Regions from separate parts of the Massilia sp. 01N410 genome, predicted to be linked through region 2. Evidence: predicted binding sites of a transcription regulator. Region 2 holds the regulator's gene; the other holds the start of a gene.
What was found. Region 2 encodes NrdR, which represses ribonucleotide reductase genes. Its sites were predicted from a motif close to CACNANATNTNGTG; they were not measured.

Region 1: a site for NrdR is predicted at 4,151-4,164, ahead of AC1DOP_RS09225 (ribonucleoside-diphosphate reductase subunit alpha). Genes of this name have one in related genera too.

Annotation. Positions count from the first base shown of each region.
Region 1 covers NZ_JBFTRV010000005.1:230,501-238,252, reverse strand. Annotated here, with positions in the region: gene AC1DOP_RS09245 (cytochrome C assembly family protein) at 1-460, shown strand, start outside; gene AC1DOP_RS09240 (PP0621 family protein) at 457-747, shown strand; gene AC1DOP_RS09235 (ATP-binding protein) at 753-2,396, shown strand; gene AC1DOP_RS09230 (sigma-54-dependent transcriptional regulator) at 2,400-3,899, shown strand; gene AC1DOP_RS09225 (ribonucleoside-diphosphate reductase subunit alpha) at 4,327-7,239, shown strand; gene AC1DOP_RS09220 (ribonucleotide-diphosphate reductase subunit beta) at 7,360-7,752, shown strand, end outside.
Region 2 covers NZ_JBFTRV010000013.1:13,985-21,736, forward strand. Annotated here, with positions in the region: gene AC1DOP_RS17460 (PilW family protein) at 1-513, opposite strand, end outside; gene pilV (type IV pilus modification protein PilV) at 510-1,058, opposite strand; gene nrdR (transcriptional regulator NrdR) at 1,150-1,620, opposite strand; gene glyA (serine hydroxymethyltransferase) at 1,651-2,898, opposite strand; ZMP/ZTP riboswitch at 2,996-3,094, opposite strand; gene AC1DOP_RS17480 (SDR family oxidoreductase) at 3,247-3,999, shown strand; gene ybgC (tol-pal system-associated acyl-CoA thioesterase) at 4,227-4,631, shown strand; gene tolQ (protein TolQ) at 4,655-5,338, shown strand; gene AC1DOP_RS17495 (biopolymer transporter ExbD) at 5,361-5,789, shown strand; gene tolA (cell envelope integrity protein TolA) at 5,806-6,801, shown strand; gene tolB (Tol-Pal system beta propeller repeat protein TolB) at 6,834-7,752, shown strand, end outside.

The DNA.
Region 1 (7,752 bases), on a different contig from region 2:
CGGCTGGCACGTCGCGGTCGCCATCATGGCCTACAGCACGCTCACCATCGCCGCCTTCCACGCCGTGCTGATGGCGCTGCAGGAAACCCGCCTGCACACCCGCAACGCGAAGAAGGGCTGGCTGGGCGCCGCCATCGACCAGCTGCCGGCCCTGCTGACCATGGAAAAGCTGCTGTTCCGGATGATCGGCATCGGCTTCGTTCTGCTCAGCCTGACCGTCCTGTCGGGCATCGTGTTCTCCGAACAGCTGTTCGGGCGCGCGCTGCGCTGGGACCACAAAAATATATTCGCGCTGCTGTCGTGGCTGCTGTTCGCCGCGCTGCTGGCCGGACGCCGCTGGCGCGGCTGGCGCGGCAAGACCGCGCTGCGCTTCACGCTGGCGGGATTTGCTACCCTGGCGCTGGCCTATGTCGGCAGCCGTTTTGTCCTTGAAGTCGTTCTGCACCGGGGGTTCGTATGACGCGACTGTTATTCTGGATTGCGCTCATCATCCTGGTGGTGATGGCGGTACGCAGCAAACTGCGGGCGGCGGTGGCCGCGCGCACCGATCAACCGCAGCCGGGGCAGGGGCCCGACATGTCCGCCGCCGGCGCGCCGGTCCGGCCGCAAGTCGAGGACTCCGAGCGCATGACTTCCTGTGCCCAATGCGGCATTTATTTCCCGGCCTCGGAATCGGTTCGTGAGGGCGGACGCGATTACTGCAGCCAGGCCCACGCGCGCCAGGCGGCCGCCTCCCGCATCGATTGAGGCGCATGGCGCCCTGGCAGCCCTTGTCCGCAGCGTCGCGGGAGACCTTCTGGCGCTCGCTGCAGACGCTCAACGCGACGCGCATCGTGATCGCGCTGGTGCTGCTGGTCTACCTGGCGGTCGATGCGCGCCATGGCCAGGGCTTCAGCCGGCTGGGCGGCGCGGTCTATGGCCAGACCTGCGTCGCCTACGTGTTGGCGGCCCTGCTGTTCGCCGGCATCACCCAGCGCTGGCGCCGCCGTTTCCTGTGGCAGCTGTGCTGCCAGATCCTGGTCGACATCACCGTCATCTCGCTGCTCTACCTGGCCGCCGGCGGCGCCCGCAGCGGACTCGGACTGCTCTATCTGTTCCCGCTGGCCGGCGCCGCGATCCTGGCGCCGCTGGTCCTGGCGCTGTTCTCGGCCTCGCTCGCGACCCTGTTTGTGCTGGCCGAAAGCACTTACCAGATCTTCATCAGCGACCAGGAGCCGCCGCTGTTCCAGGCCGGGATGACGGGCGCCGTCTTCTTTGCCGTGGTGCTGGTGGTGAGCCGGCTGGCGGCCCGCCTGATCGGGCAGGAAGAGCTGGCGGCCAGGCGCGGTGCCGACCTGCGGGTCCAGCAGGCGGTCAACCGCATCGTGGTCGACGATGCCGGCGACGGCATCCTGGTGGTGGGAAGCGACGGCTTCGTCTTTTCCGGCAACCCGGCGGCGCGCCGCATGCTCGGGCTGGACAGCGACAGCGACTTCCGCCTGGCCGACATCGCCGCGCTGGAACCGGTGGCGCAGGCCTTCCAGGCCTGGCTCGAGGCCGAACCGGCCGAAACCTACGTGACCGTCAAGCGCTGGCAGGACGCGGCCGGACCGGTGCGCGGCCGCCTCGACCAGCCGGTGCACCTGAAACTGCGTTTCGCGCGGGTCGACACCCCGGACGGCGAGGCCGAGCGCAGCGTGATCTTCATGCAGGACGTGAGCGCCATCGAGAACCAGGCGCAGCAGCTCAAGCTGGCCTCGATGGGCCGCCTGACGGCCAGCATCGCGCATGAGGTGAGGAATCCGCTGTCGGCGATCGGCCACGCGACCTCGCTGCTGGCCGAAGACCTGAGCGGACCGGCCGAGACCCGGCTGCTGCGCATCGTCGGCGACAACGTGGCGCGCGTGAACCGCATGGTCGAGGACATCCTGAAACTGTCGCGCAAGGTGCAGCCGGGCGCCGAGCCGGTGCCGCTCGGCGCCTTCCTGGCCGAGCTGAAGGCGGAGTTCACGGAAACCCATGGCCTGGCCGATCACATGATCTACATCGGCGACGCCGGCCCGCGCACCGTGCGCTTCGACGGCCTGCACCTGCGGGAAGTGCTGGTCAACCTGCTGGGCAATGCCGTACGCTATGCGAGCGGCAAGCCGGCCAGCATCCGCGTGTTCCCGGTGCTGGACGCCACCGGTCGCGTCGAGCTGCACGTGCAGGACGACGGTCCCGGCATCACGCCCGAGGTGAGGGCCCACCTGTTCGAGCCCTTCTATACCACCTCGAGCAAGGGCACCGGCCTGGGGCTCTACCTGGCGCGCGAGCTGTGCCTGAACAACGGCGCCATGCTCGACTACGAATACCGGGTCGATGGCCCCGCCGGCTTCGATGCGCCGGGACGCTTCGTGATCACCTTTACTATATAGAGTATGAGTTCTCCCCGCATCCTTGTAATCGACGACGAAGCCGACCTGCGCGAACTGCTCGAGATCACCCTGGTCAAGATGGGGCTGGACGTCGACAGCGCGTCCACCGTGCGCGAGGCGCGCGCGCTGCTGGGCCAGACCGAATACGCGCTGGTGCTGACCGACATGCGCCTGCCCGACGGCACCGGCCTGGAGCTGGTGCGCGAAGTCGCCGGCGCGGGGCGCGGCACGCCGATCGCCGTGATCACCGCCTACGGCAGCGCCGAGAACGCGGTGGTGGCGCTGAAGGCCGGCGCCTTCGATTATGTCTCCAAGCCGGTGGTGCTGGACGACCTGCGCACCATGGTGCGCTCGGCGCTGCGCCTGTCCGAAGCGCCGGCCGGGCAGCCGTCGGCCCCGGGAGAGGGGGAGGACGGGAGGAATTCGCGCCTGCTCGGCCGCTCGCAGGCGATGCAGGCGCTGCGCGCCCAGATCGGCCGGCTGGCGCGCTCGCAGGCGCCGATCGCCATCAACGGCGAATCCGGCAGCGGCAAGGAGCTGGCGGCGCGCGAGATCCACGCCCGGAGCGCGCGCGCCGGCAAGCCCTTCGTCGCCGTGAACTGCGGCGCGATTCCCGAAGCGCTGATGGAGGCCGAGTTCTTCGGCTACCGGAAAGGCGCCTTCACCGGCGCCACCGACGAGCGCGACGGCTTCTTCCAGGCCGCCAACGGCGGCACCCTGATGCTGGACGAGGTGGCCGACCTGCCGCTGGCGATGCAGGTCAAGCTGCTGCGCGCGATTCAGGAGCGGCGCGTGCGCAAGATCGGCGCCACCGCCGAGGAAGCGGTGGACGTGCGCATCATCAGCGCCACCCACAAGGATCTGGGAAGGCTGGTCGAGACCGGCCAGTTCCGCCAGGACCTGTTCTACCGCCTGAACGTGATCGAGCTGACCCTGCCGCCGCTGCGCGAACGCCTCGACGACCTGCCGCTGCTGACCGAGGCCATCCTCGCGCGCCTGGCGGGGCCGGGCAATGCGCGCCTCGGCGCCGGCGTGCTGGAAGCGCTGCAGGGTTATGCCTTTCCCGGCAATGTGCGCGAACTGGAGAATGTGCTGGAACGCGCGCTGGCCTTTGCCGACGACGGCGTGATCGAGGCCGGCGATCTGCTGCTGAAGGGCGCGCGTTTGCTCGATGCGGGAAGCGCCGCTGTGGTCCGCGAAACGGCGGCAGTGGAAGCGCCTGCGCAGCCGGCAGCGCAGGCCGCCATGCCGCCGGCCGCGGCGCCCGCCGCACCCGCCGCGCCGGTCCCGGCCGAGACGCCGTCCGGCATGCCGAGCCTGGGCGCCGGCGAGCTGCCCAGCAACCTGCCGGACTACCTCAGCCAGGTCGAGCGCGACATCATCCTGCGCGCGCTGCAGCAGACCCAGTTCAACCGCACCCAGGCTGCCAGCCTGCTCGGCATCAGCGTGCGCCAACTGCGCTATCAGATGCAGAAACTGGAGATCCACGCGCCCGAACCCTGATTCGGATCATGGTTAAACGGGCGAGCTGTTGCCTTTTCGCCATCGCAGCATAGCCTGAACGCCGACTCCGTCAACGTCTGGCCGCACCACGCCTGGGCCCCCCAATCGTTATGTTAGTGCTTACTTTCATTCCGAGGCCCATGATGATTCGCCTCGGCAAATGTCAAGCTCGGCGCTACAAAAAAAACCGCTCAGCAGAGCCTTTGATATTGCCGAATATCGACTACAATTAGGCTCATACGGCTGTCGGACACTATATCTAGTGGTCAGTGTCGGAAGACAGATCAGTAAGAGGAGGGGCGCATGCAGGCGTTTTTCAACATGGCTCTCCTCTTTATTATTTTCAAAAAGTTATTAGGTTGCCAACTTTGCTCAGTTGGCATTCATCGTTTTTAGTTGGTGGCGCGCTGCCATCCTGGGAGGCTCAATGCAAACATCTTCGGACATCTCCATCAATCCGCAACCAGGAACGGCTGCCGGCACCAGCGCGGCTGAACTGGTCGCGACCGGCGACTACCGCATCATCCGCCGCAACGGCGCCGTGGTGCCGTTTGCTCCGAACAAGATCGCCGTCGCGATGACCAAGGCTTTCCTCGCCGTGAACGGCGAGCAGGGCCGCGAGTCGGCGCGCATCCGCGACCTGGTCGAGCAGCTGACCAACAACGTGGTCGCCGCCCTGGTGCGCCGCCAGCCGAACGGCGGCACCTTCCACATCGAAGATGTGCAGGACCAGGTGGAGCTGTCCCTGATGCGCTCGGGCGAGCATGACGTCGCGCGCGAATACGTGCTGTACCGCGCCAAGCGCATGGACGAGCGCCGCGCCGCCAAGGAAGCAGCCGGCGCCACCGCGGTCGCCGCGCCGCAGTTCACCGTGGTCGACGGCGGCGTGCGCCGTCCGCTGGACATGAACGAAGTCTCGTCCCTGATCGGCGCCGCCTGCGCCGGCCTGGAAAAGCATGTCGACGCCGACGCCATCCTGGCCGAAACCGTCAAGAACCTTTACGACGGCGTGCCGGTCGAGGAGCTGCACAAGTCGGCCATCCTGGCCGCCCGCGCCCTGATGGAAAAGGATCCGGCCTACAGCCAGGTCACCGCGCGCATCCTGCTGCACACCATCCGCAAGGAAGTCTTCGGCAAGGAAGTGCCGCAAGCCGGTGCCGCCGCCGAATACGTGACCTACTTCCCGCAGTACATCGCCAAGGGCATCGACGCCGAGCTGCTGGACGAGGAACTGGCCAAGTTCGACCTGCAGAAGCTGGCCAAGGCCATCGTCGCCGACCGCGACCTGCAATTCGGCTACATCGGCCTGCAGACCCTGTACGACCGCTACTTCCTGCACATCCGCGAAACCCGCATCGAGATGCCGCAGGCCTTCTACATGCGCGTCGCGATGGGCCTGTCCCTGCGCGAAGAGAACCGCGAAGCGCGCGCGATCGAGTTCTACAACCTGCTGTCGAGCTTCGACTTCATGAGCTCGACCCCGACCCTGTTCAACTCGGGCACCCGCCGCTCGCAGCTGTCCTCGTGCTACCTGACCACCGTCAGCGACGACCTGGAAGGCATCTACGACGCGATCAAGGAAAACGCACTGCTGTCGAAATTCGCCGGCGGCCTGGGCAACGACTGGACCCCGGTCCGCGCGATGGGTTCGCGCATCAAGGGCACCAACGGCAAGTCGCAGGGCGTGGTTCCGTTCCTGAAAGTGGCGAACGACACCGCCGTGGCGGTCAACCAGGGCGGCAAGCGCAAGGGCGCGGTCTGCGGCTACCTGGAAACCTGGCACCTGGACATCGAGGAATTCCTCGACCTGCGCAAGAACACCGGCGACGACCGCCGCCGCACCCACGACATGAACACCGCGAACTGGATTCCCGACCTGTTCATGAAGCGCGTGATGGAGAAGGGCTCCTGGAGCCTGTTCTCGCCGTCCGAAGTGCCGGACCTGCACGACAAGGTCGGCAAGGCCTTCGAGGAAGCCTACCTGGGCTATGAAGCCAGGGCGGCGCGCGGCGAAATGACGGTGTACAAGAAAATCGAAGCGCTCGACCTGTGGCGCAAGATGCTGTCGATGCTGTTCGAGACCGGCCACCCGTGGATCACCTTCAAGGATCCGTGCAACATCCGTTCGCCGCAGCAGCACGTCGGCGTGGTGCACTCGTCCAACCTGTGCACCGAGATCACGCTGAACACCAACGCCGACGAGATCGCCGTCTGCAACCTGGGTTCGGTCAACATGCCGGCCCACATGAAGGGCGACGGCCTGGACGTGGTCAAGCTGCAGAAGACCATCCGCACCGCGATGCGCATGCTCGACAACGTCATCGACATCAACTACTACGCCGTCGACAAGGCGAAGAACTCGAACCTGCGCCACCGTCCGGTCGGCCTGGGCATCATGGGTTTCCAGGACTGCCTGCACATGATGCGCGTGCCGTTTGCATCAAGCAAGGCCGTGGAATTCGCCGACCGCTCGATGGAAGCCGTCTGCTACTACGCCTACCTGGCTTCGACCGAGCTGGCCGAAGAGCGCGGCCGCTACCAGTCCTACGAAGGTTCGCTGTGGGACCGCGGCATCCTGCCGCAGGATTCGATCAAGCTGCTGGCCGAAGAGCGCGGCGGCTACCTGGAGCAGGACCTGTCCGAAACCATGGACTGGACCGTGGTCCGCAACCGCATCAAGCAGTTCGGCATGCGTAACTCGAACTGCGTGGCGATCGCGCCGACCGCGACCATCTCGAACATCATTGGCGTCTCTGCCTGCATCGAGCCGACCTTCCAGAACCTGTACGTGAAGTCGAACCTGTCGGGCGAATTTACCGAGATCAACGGCTACCTGGTGCGCGACCTGAAGGCGCGCGGCCTGTGGGACGAGGTCATGATCAACGACCTGAAATACTTCGACGGCTCGCTGTCGCGTATCGACCGCGTGCCGCAAGACCTGCGCGACATCTACGCGACGGCCTTCGAAGTCGAGCCGAAGTGGCTGGTGGAAGCCGCTTCCCGCCGCCAGAAGTGGATCGACCAGGCGCAGTCGTTGAACATCTACATGGCCGGCGCCTCGGGCAAGAAGCTGGACGAGACCTACAAGCTGGCCTGGCTGCGCGGCCTGAAGACGACCTACTACCTGCGCACCATCGCGGCGACCCACATGGAGAAGTCGACTACCCGTACCGGCGCCCTGAACGCCGTGGCGGTCGATGGCGGCCTGTCGGCGGCGGCGGCAGCTCCGGCTGCAGCCCCGGCCGCACCGGTGGCGAGCACCCCGGATGTCGTGGAAGGCGCAGCATGCTACCTGCGTCCGGGCGATGCCGGCTTCGACGAGTGCGAAGCCTGCCAGTAAAGACACCCCGTCGTTCCCGCGAAGGCGGGAATCCAAGTTTGTTCGCGGTACGCTAACTTAACTTGGGCCCCCGCCTCCGCGGGGGCGACGTTTCTAAGTTAATAATAGAAGGAAAAGATCATGGCTCTGTCATGGGACGATGAACCGACCACGGGCGCACCGGCCGCCGCCGCAGGAAGCAACATCGCGGAAGGCGTCAGCGCCGCCGATGTCGCCAAGCGCGTCAACGCCGACGACAAGCGCATCATCAACGCCAAAACCGACGTCAACCAGTTGGTGCCGTTCAAGTACAAGTGGGCCTGGGATAAATACCTGGCCGGCTGCGCCAACCACTGGATGCCGCAGGAAGTGAACATGCAGCGCGACATCGAGCTGTGGAAGAATCCCAACGGGCTGACCGAAGACGAGCGCCGCATCGTCAAGCGCAACCTGGGCTTCTTCGTGACCGCCGACTCGCTGGCCGCCAACAACATCGTGCTGGGCACCTACCGCCACATCACGGCCCCGGAATGC
Region 2 (7,752 bases):
GCCGCGGTATTTGCAGCGCAGCTCGGGTTCGCCGTCGCCGTTCTTCGCCACATAGAAGATGCTCCAGCCTTCTTCGCCGGCGGCGACCGTGAAGCCTGCGCAATCGACCACGCTGCCGTCGCCGCTGGCCGTCCCGGCACCGGGAAAGCGCACGGCCAGCACGTCGCTGCCGTTCGCCACCGCCGCCAGGGGCACGGCGATGCCGGCCGTCGTGCCGCCGAGCGAGCGCGCATCGAGCCCCGCCAGGCGGGCCGGCAAACCGTCGACGGGTGCGGACAGGTCGAGCTGCATCGGATCGGCGTACGCGGCCAGGCGCACCGCGCGGCCGACCAGTTCGAGGGCATTGCGGCCGGCGTCGTCGAGGGCCGCGCTTTCCATCTGGGCGGCGTAGGCGCCGTTGGCCAGGCCCAGCAGGCGGGCCGCGGACAGCACGACCGCCAGGCCGATTGCGAGGGCCACCATCATCTCGACCAGGGTCAGGCCGGCCTGCGGCGGACGGAAACGCCGCCTCATGGCGCACCCGTCCCAAGCATCAGGAACACGGCCGGCGCGGCCGGCTCGCCCCGTTTTCTGCGCCAGCCCAGCTTGATGGCGACCGGCGCGCCCGGCTCTCCGGTGCAGGTCCAGGCCGGCAAGCCGTCCGCATCCGCAGGCTGGCCGTCGCGGCACACGCGCATGCGCGCGCCGGGAAAGCGGCTGGCCAGCAGGGCCGCGGTTTCGCCGAGGTCGAAGCCGGCCATCTGCATGGGATCGCAATCGGCGTCGCCATGGCAGGAGACCGGGGCCGGCATGGCCGCGCCGGCCTCGGCATCGAACTGGAGATAGGGATTGGCGGCATCGGGCAGCGCCATCGCGACCGGATTCGCGCGCATGCGCTGGGCCAGCGAGGCGGCCAGGCGCAGGCCGTCGGACAGGCGCGCGGCCTCGTCCACCAGGCGCACGGCGCCGGTCTGCACGGCCGCCGCCCCGGCGACGCCGAGGGCGACGACGAACAGGGCCACCAGCACTTCCACCAGCGTAAAGCCGGCGCTGGTGCCGAGGGCACGACGGCCGCGCATACGATACCTCCAGGTCTCGATCAGGGAGACCAGAAGTTATCAGGCGGGCTCAAGTCAGCCGTGGGGACGGCTCAAACGAACGAACGGAACTTTAACTGGAGGGCGTTTTCGCACCCGGACCGACTTCGGCGATGGCTTCCTGGAACTCGGCCAGGTCTTCGAAGTTCTTGTAGACGGACGCGAAACGGATGTAGGCGATCTTGTCGAGACGCTTGAGTTCCTGCATCACGAGTTCGCCGACGTGGACGCTGTCGACCTCGCGGCGGCCGCTGGTCAGCAGTTTTTCCTCGATCGAGGCGATGGCGGCGTCGATGGCGCCGGCGGCCACGGGACGCTTGCGCAGGGCCAGCATCAGGCTGCCGCGCAGTTTGGAGGATTCGAATTCGGTACGGCTGCCGTTCTTCTTGACGATGATCGGCATCGACAGTTCGACGCGCTCGTAGGTGGTGAAGCGCTTGTCGCACTGGGCGCAGCGGCGCCGGCGGCGGATGGAGTCCCCTTCCTCGGATACGCGGGTATCGAGGACCTGGGTGTCTTCATGCTGACAGAACGGACATTTCATGGTCGCCGGGGCTGCTGCGCTGTTGACGCGTTATGCTGCGTAGACCGGGTACTTGTCGGTCAGTTTCTTGACTTCGGCCTTGACGCGCTCGATGGTCGCGGCGTCGTGCGGGTTGTCCAGCACGTCGGCGATCAGGTTGCCCACCTTGGTAGCGTCCTCTTCCTTGAAGCCGCGGGTGGTGAAGGCCGGGCTGCCGAGGCGGATGCCGGAGGTCACGAAAGGCTTCTGCGGGTCGTTCGGGATGCCGTTCTTGTTGCAGGTCATGTGTGCCTGGCCCAGGATGGCTTCCGCCTCCTTGCCGGTGAGGCCCTTCGAACGCAGGTCGACCAGCATCACGTGCGACTCGGTGCGGCCGGACACGATGCGCAGGCCGCGCGAAATCAGGGCGTCGGCCAGGGCCTTGGCGTTCTTGACCACCTGCTGCTGGTATTCCTTGAATTCCGGCGACAGCGCTTCCTTGAACGCGACGGCCTTGCCGGCGATCACGTGCATCAGCGGACCACCCTGGATGCCCGGGAAGATCGCCGAGTTGATGGCCTTCTCGTGCTCGGCCTTCATCAGGATGATGCCGCCGCGCGGGCCGCGCAGGGATTTGTGGGTGGTCGAGGTGACGAAGTCGGCGTAAGGCACCGGGTTCGGGTATTCGCCCGCGGCGATCAGGCCGGCGTAGTGGGCCATGTCGACCATGAACCAGGCGCCGATTTCCTTGGCGACCTTGGCGAAGCGCTCGAAATCGATGCGCAGCGAGAAGGCGGAGGCGCCGGCGATGATCAGCTTCGGCTTGTGCTCACGGGCCAGGGCTTCCATCTGCTCGTAGTCGATGTCTTCCTGCTCGGTCAGGCCGTAGGAAATGACGTTGAACCATTTACCCGACATGTTCAGCGCCATGCCGTGGGTCAGGTGGCCGCCTTCCGCCAGCGACATGCCCATGATGGTGTCGCCCGGCTTCAGCATGGCGAAGAACACGCCCTGGTTGGCCTGCGAGCCCGAGTTCGGCTGCACGTTGGCGGCCTCGGCGCCGAACAGTTGCTTGACGCGGTCGATCGCCAGTTGCTCGGCGATGTCGACGTATTCGCAGCCGCCGTAGTAACGCTTGCCCGGATAACCTTCGGCGTATTTATTGGTCAGCTGGGAGCCCTGGGCCTGCATCACTGCCGGCGAGGTGTAGTTCTCGGATGCGATCAGCTCGATGTGGTCTTGCTGGCGGGTGTTTTCCTTCTGGATCGCATCCCACAGTTCCGGGTCGACGTTGGCGAGCGTGTGATCTTTTGCAAACATGAAAAAACTCCAATCGATAAGAGTACCAGGCAACAGGCAGCGCTGAACCAAGGCGGGAGCGAGAAACAAGGCAGCCGCGATACGAAGCGTACCAGTCGAAGGCTGCCCAGGCGAACGGCAAACGACATCTCACGCTCCACGGTGGATCTCCACCTTCGCCGCCCTTGGGCGGTTTTCGCCAGTTACGTGAGACGTAAATGGAACTCCCGATTGTAAGGGAAGTCACGCTCGGCGTGCAAGGAACCCGATGACTGGCCGGCAAGTATGGCGAGCCGGCGCCCCGTCTCTCCGCGGATGGTCATTTCGGCTACAATCTCGCAGTTCAACTCACACCAACCGGGATCCATCATGATCGTATTCATTACCGGCGCATCGGCCGGCTTCGGTGCCGCGATGGCGCGCACCTTCGTCAAGAACGGCCACCAGGTGGTGCTGGCGGCGCGGCGCAAGGAGCGCCTGGAGGCGCTGGCCCGCGAGCTGGGCGAATCGGCGCTGCCGGTCGCGATGGATGTCACCGACAAGGCCTCGATCGAGGAAGCGCTGTCGATGCTGCCGCAATCCTGGCGCCAGATCGACGTCCTGATCAACAACGCGGGCCTGGCGCTGAACACCAAGCCGGCCCACGAGGTCCCGCTGGAAGACTGGAACACCATGATCGACACCAACGTCCGCGGCCTGGTGACGATGACCCACGCGCTGCTGCCGTCGATGGTGGAGCGCGGCAGCGGCACGATCATCAACCTCGGCTCGGTCGCCGGCCATTATCCTTACCCGGGCGGCAATGTGTACGGCGCCACCAAGGCCTTCGTCGAGCAGTTCACGCTGAACCTGCGCGCCGACCTGGTCGGTACCGGCGTGCGCGCCACCAACCTGGCGCCCGGCCTGTGCGGCGGCACCGAATTCTCGAACGTGCGCCTGAAGGGCGACGACCAGGCCGCCGCCAAGGTCTACGAAGGCACCCAGCCGCTCACCGCCGAAGACATCGCCGAAACCGCCTACTGGATCGCCACCCTGCCCCCGCACATCAACATCAACCTGATCGAGATGATGCCGACCTGCCAGGGCTTCTCGCCTTTCAACATCAAACGCACCCAGGCTTGATTGGACCGCGGTTTGCGCTGGGTCAGCCATGTAACCGGAGCGACACTATTTGTGAGAAAGTGTTACAGTTGTTGGCTGAGTATGCATGGCTCACGTCTACTAATGCCCGATTGATAACGGCCTAGCCATTGGGCCGCAACGGGTTCCAGCGGCCTATGTTCGCCAGCGTACATAGGCCTGCTGAAAATCGCGTAAAATGTTTCCCATTTTCATTTATGGCAGCTGAAATGCCTTCAGTTTTCACCTGGACAGTACGGGTCTATTACGAAGACACCGACGCCGGCGGCATCGTGTACTACGCCAATTACCTGAAGTTCTTCGAACGGGCGCGCACTGAATGGCTGCGTTCGCTCGGCATTCACCAGCAAACCCTGCTCGACGAGGAAAGCGCTGCGTTCGTGGTTCGCAGCGCAAGCGTCGACTACCTGTCGTCTGCCCGTCTGGACGACGAACTGACGCTCCGTCTTACCGTGGAAAAGCTCGGCCGCGCATCGGTCCAGTTCGCGCAGCAGGCCTGGTGCGGCGACACCCTGCTCTCGACCGCCAACGTGAAAGTCGGCTGCGTCGATGCAAAAACAATGCGCCCCCGCCCCCTTCCCGACTCCGCCGCTGCTAAAATGCTGCCCAACTGAAATACATTTGACCAAAACTACTGATGAACGCAGTCCAAGACCTCTCTTTCATTGAACTGATCGCCCACGCGCACTTCCTGGTCAAGTTGATCATGCTCCTGCTGTTCGCGATCTCCGTGATCAGCTGGACCTATATTTTCCGCAAGCTGTTCGCGATCCGCGCCGCGCGCCGCCTGACCGAACAGTTCGAACGCAACTTCTGGGCCGGCGGCAACCTGCATACCCTGCACCAGAGCGCCAGCACCCAGCGCGACCAGAGCGGTCCGCTGGCCCGCATCTTCGAAGCCGGCATGGGCGAGTTCATCAAGGGCAAGCAGGCTGCCCGCGACGCCCTCGACCTCGGCGCCGTGCTGGACGGCGCCCGCCGCGCAATGCGCGCCGCCTTCCACCGCGAACTCGATCACCTGGACACCCACCTGAACTTCCTGGCCTCGGTAGGCTCGGTGTCGCCGTACATCGGCCTGCTGGGAACCGTGTGGGGCATCATGAACGCCTTCCGCGGCCTGGCCAACGTGCAGCAGGCAACCCTGGCCACCGTCGCCCCCGGCATCGCCGAAGCGCTGATCGCCACCGCGATCGGCCTGTTCGCGGCAATCCCGGCCGTGGTCGCCTACAACCGCTTCACCCACGATATCGACCGCCTAGCGATCCGCTTCGAAAGCTTCGTCGAGGAATTCTCGAACATCCTGCAGCGCCAGTCGCGCTGATCGATGGGATTAAGGTAAGAACATGGCATTCAACAGCAACCTGCGCAGCGGACGCCGCAAGCTGAAGTCCGAAATCAACGTCGTGCCGTATATCGACGTGATGCTGGTGCTGCTCATCATTTTCATGGCGGTGCCGCCGACGCAGAACCCCAGCGAAATCAAGCTGCCCAGCGCCGAGCGCTCGACCCAGCCGCCGGACGACTACATCAATATCGCGGTGAAGAGCGATTCGCGGCTGCAGATCGGCATCAACGGCAAACAGGCGCAGGCGCTCGAGGAAGTGTCGAGCCGCGAAGCCCTGGTCGAGCGCCTGCGCGCGATCCACGCCGAGCATCCGGACTATCCCGTCATGATTTCCGGCGACCGCGAAAGCAAGTATGACAATGTGATCCAGCTGATCTCGGAAGCCAAGAAGATGGGCATCAACCGGGTTGGACTGGCCACTCAGTAACGAAAAAGAAAAGTTGATGTCGGCAACGAAGCAGAACAGCAATGCCATCGGCGGATCGCCCTACCAGGTGCCGCCGGAACCGAACCGCTGGCCCTCGATCGGCCTGGCGGTGGGTGTGCACGCCCTGCTGCTCGCCTTCCTGGTGGTCGGCATTAACTGGACCAATAACCAGCCGGTAGCGGTCGAGGCCGAGGTCTGGGATACGAGCGTGCAGCAGGCCGCCCCGCCGGCGCCGCCGCAGCCCGAACCGGAACCCCAGCCGGAGCCGCAGCCGGAAACCCCGCCGCCGACGCCGCGCGTGGCCGAGCCGCCGCCAGTGGCCGAACCGGCGCCGCCAAAGCAGCCGGACATCGCGCTCGATCGCGAGAAGAAACGCAAGGAAGAACTGAAGCGTAAAGAAGAAGAAAAGGCCGAGCGCGAACGCGAACTCGCCCAGCAGAAGCGCGAAGAAGAGAAGAAAGAAAAGGCGCTGGCCGAGAAAAAGGCGCGCGAAGAAGAAAAGAAAAAAGCCGAGGAACTGGCGAGAAAAGAAGAAGAGGCCGAGAAGAAGAAACTGGCCGAGAAGGAAAAGCTGGCCAAGGAAAAGGCCGATAAAGCCGCCAAGGCAAAGGCCGAAAAAGCCGAAGCGGCCAAGCTGGACAAACTGCGTAACGAGGAAATGAAACGCCTGATGTCGGGCGCGGGTAACCCGGGCAGCACCGGCAGTGCCGAGAAATCGACCGCGCCGCGCATCGACAAGGGTTATATCGCCAGCATCGCGGCGAAGATCAAGGGTAATACGAGCTACCCGGGCAGCACGGATGTGCCGGGCAATCCGGAAGTCGTTTTCCAGGTGGAGCAATTGCCGACCGGTGAAATCCTGTCGGTTCGCAAGACCAAGAGCAGCGGCATCCCCGCTTTCGACGAAGCCGTGGAGCGCGGTATTAACAAATCGTCACCGCTACCGAAGAAGAAAGATGGTACGGTAGAGCGTTCTGTTCAGGTCGGTTTCAAACTGAAAGAAATGAACTGACCCGCTCGACTCAAACCTTAGCTGAGACATTTATGAAGAAATTACATTCCCTGCTGTTTTCGGCCACCCTGCTGATGGGCGTGGCCGCGCATGCCCAGGTGCGCGTCGAAATCGCCGGCGTGAGCGGTACCCAGATCCCGGTCGCGGTCGCGGCTTTCGCCGACGAATCGGTCGCGCCGGAACAGGTATCCGCCATCATCCGCGCCGACCTCGAACGCAGCGGCGTGTTCAAGGTGATCGATGCGCGCCAGGCCATCTCCGACACCGCCAGCATCGACCTCGGCGCCTTCAAGGCCAGCGGCGCCGATGCGCTGGTGGTCGGCTCGGTCAGCCGCCTGGCGGACGGTCGCCTGCAGGTCCGCTACAAGCTGCTCGACACCGTCAAGCAAACCCAGTTGTCGCAACTGTCGGATGCGGTCGGTCCGCGCAACACCCGCCTCGAAGCCCACCGCATCGCCGACGACGTCTATGAAAAACTGACCGGCGTGCGCGGCATCTTCTCGACCCGTATCTCCTATGTGAAGGTGAACCACGGCAACGGCAACCACAGCTACGAGCTGGTGGTGGCGGATGCCGACGGCGAAAACGAACAGGTAGCCGCCTTCGGCCGCGAAGCGATCATCTCGCCGGCGTGGTCGCCGGACGGCACCAAGGTCGCTTATGTTTCTTTCGAAAAGCAGAAGCCGATCATCTACGTCCAGAACCTGGTGACCGGCCAGCGCGCCATCATCGCCAACGAAAAGGGCAGCAACTCGGCGCCGTCCTGGTCGCCTGACGGCACCAAACTCGCCCTCGCCCTGTCGAAGACCGGCAATACCCAGGTGTTCATCGTGAACGCCGACGGCAGCGGCATGCATCGCCTGACCACCAGCAATGGCATTGACACCGAGCCGCAGTTCTCGGCCGACGGCCAGAGCGTGTATTTCGTCAGCGACCGCAGCGGCGGTCCGC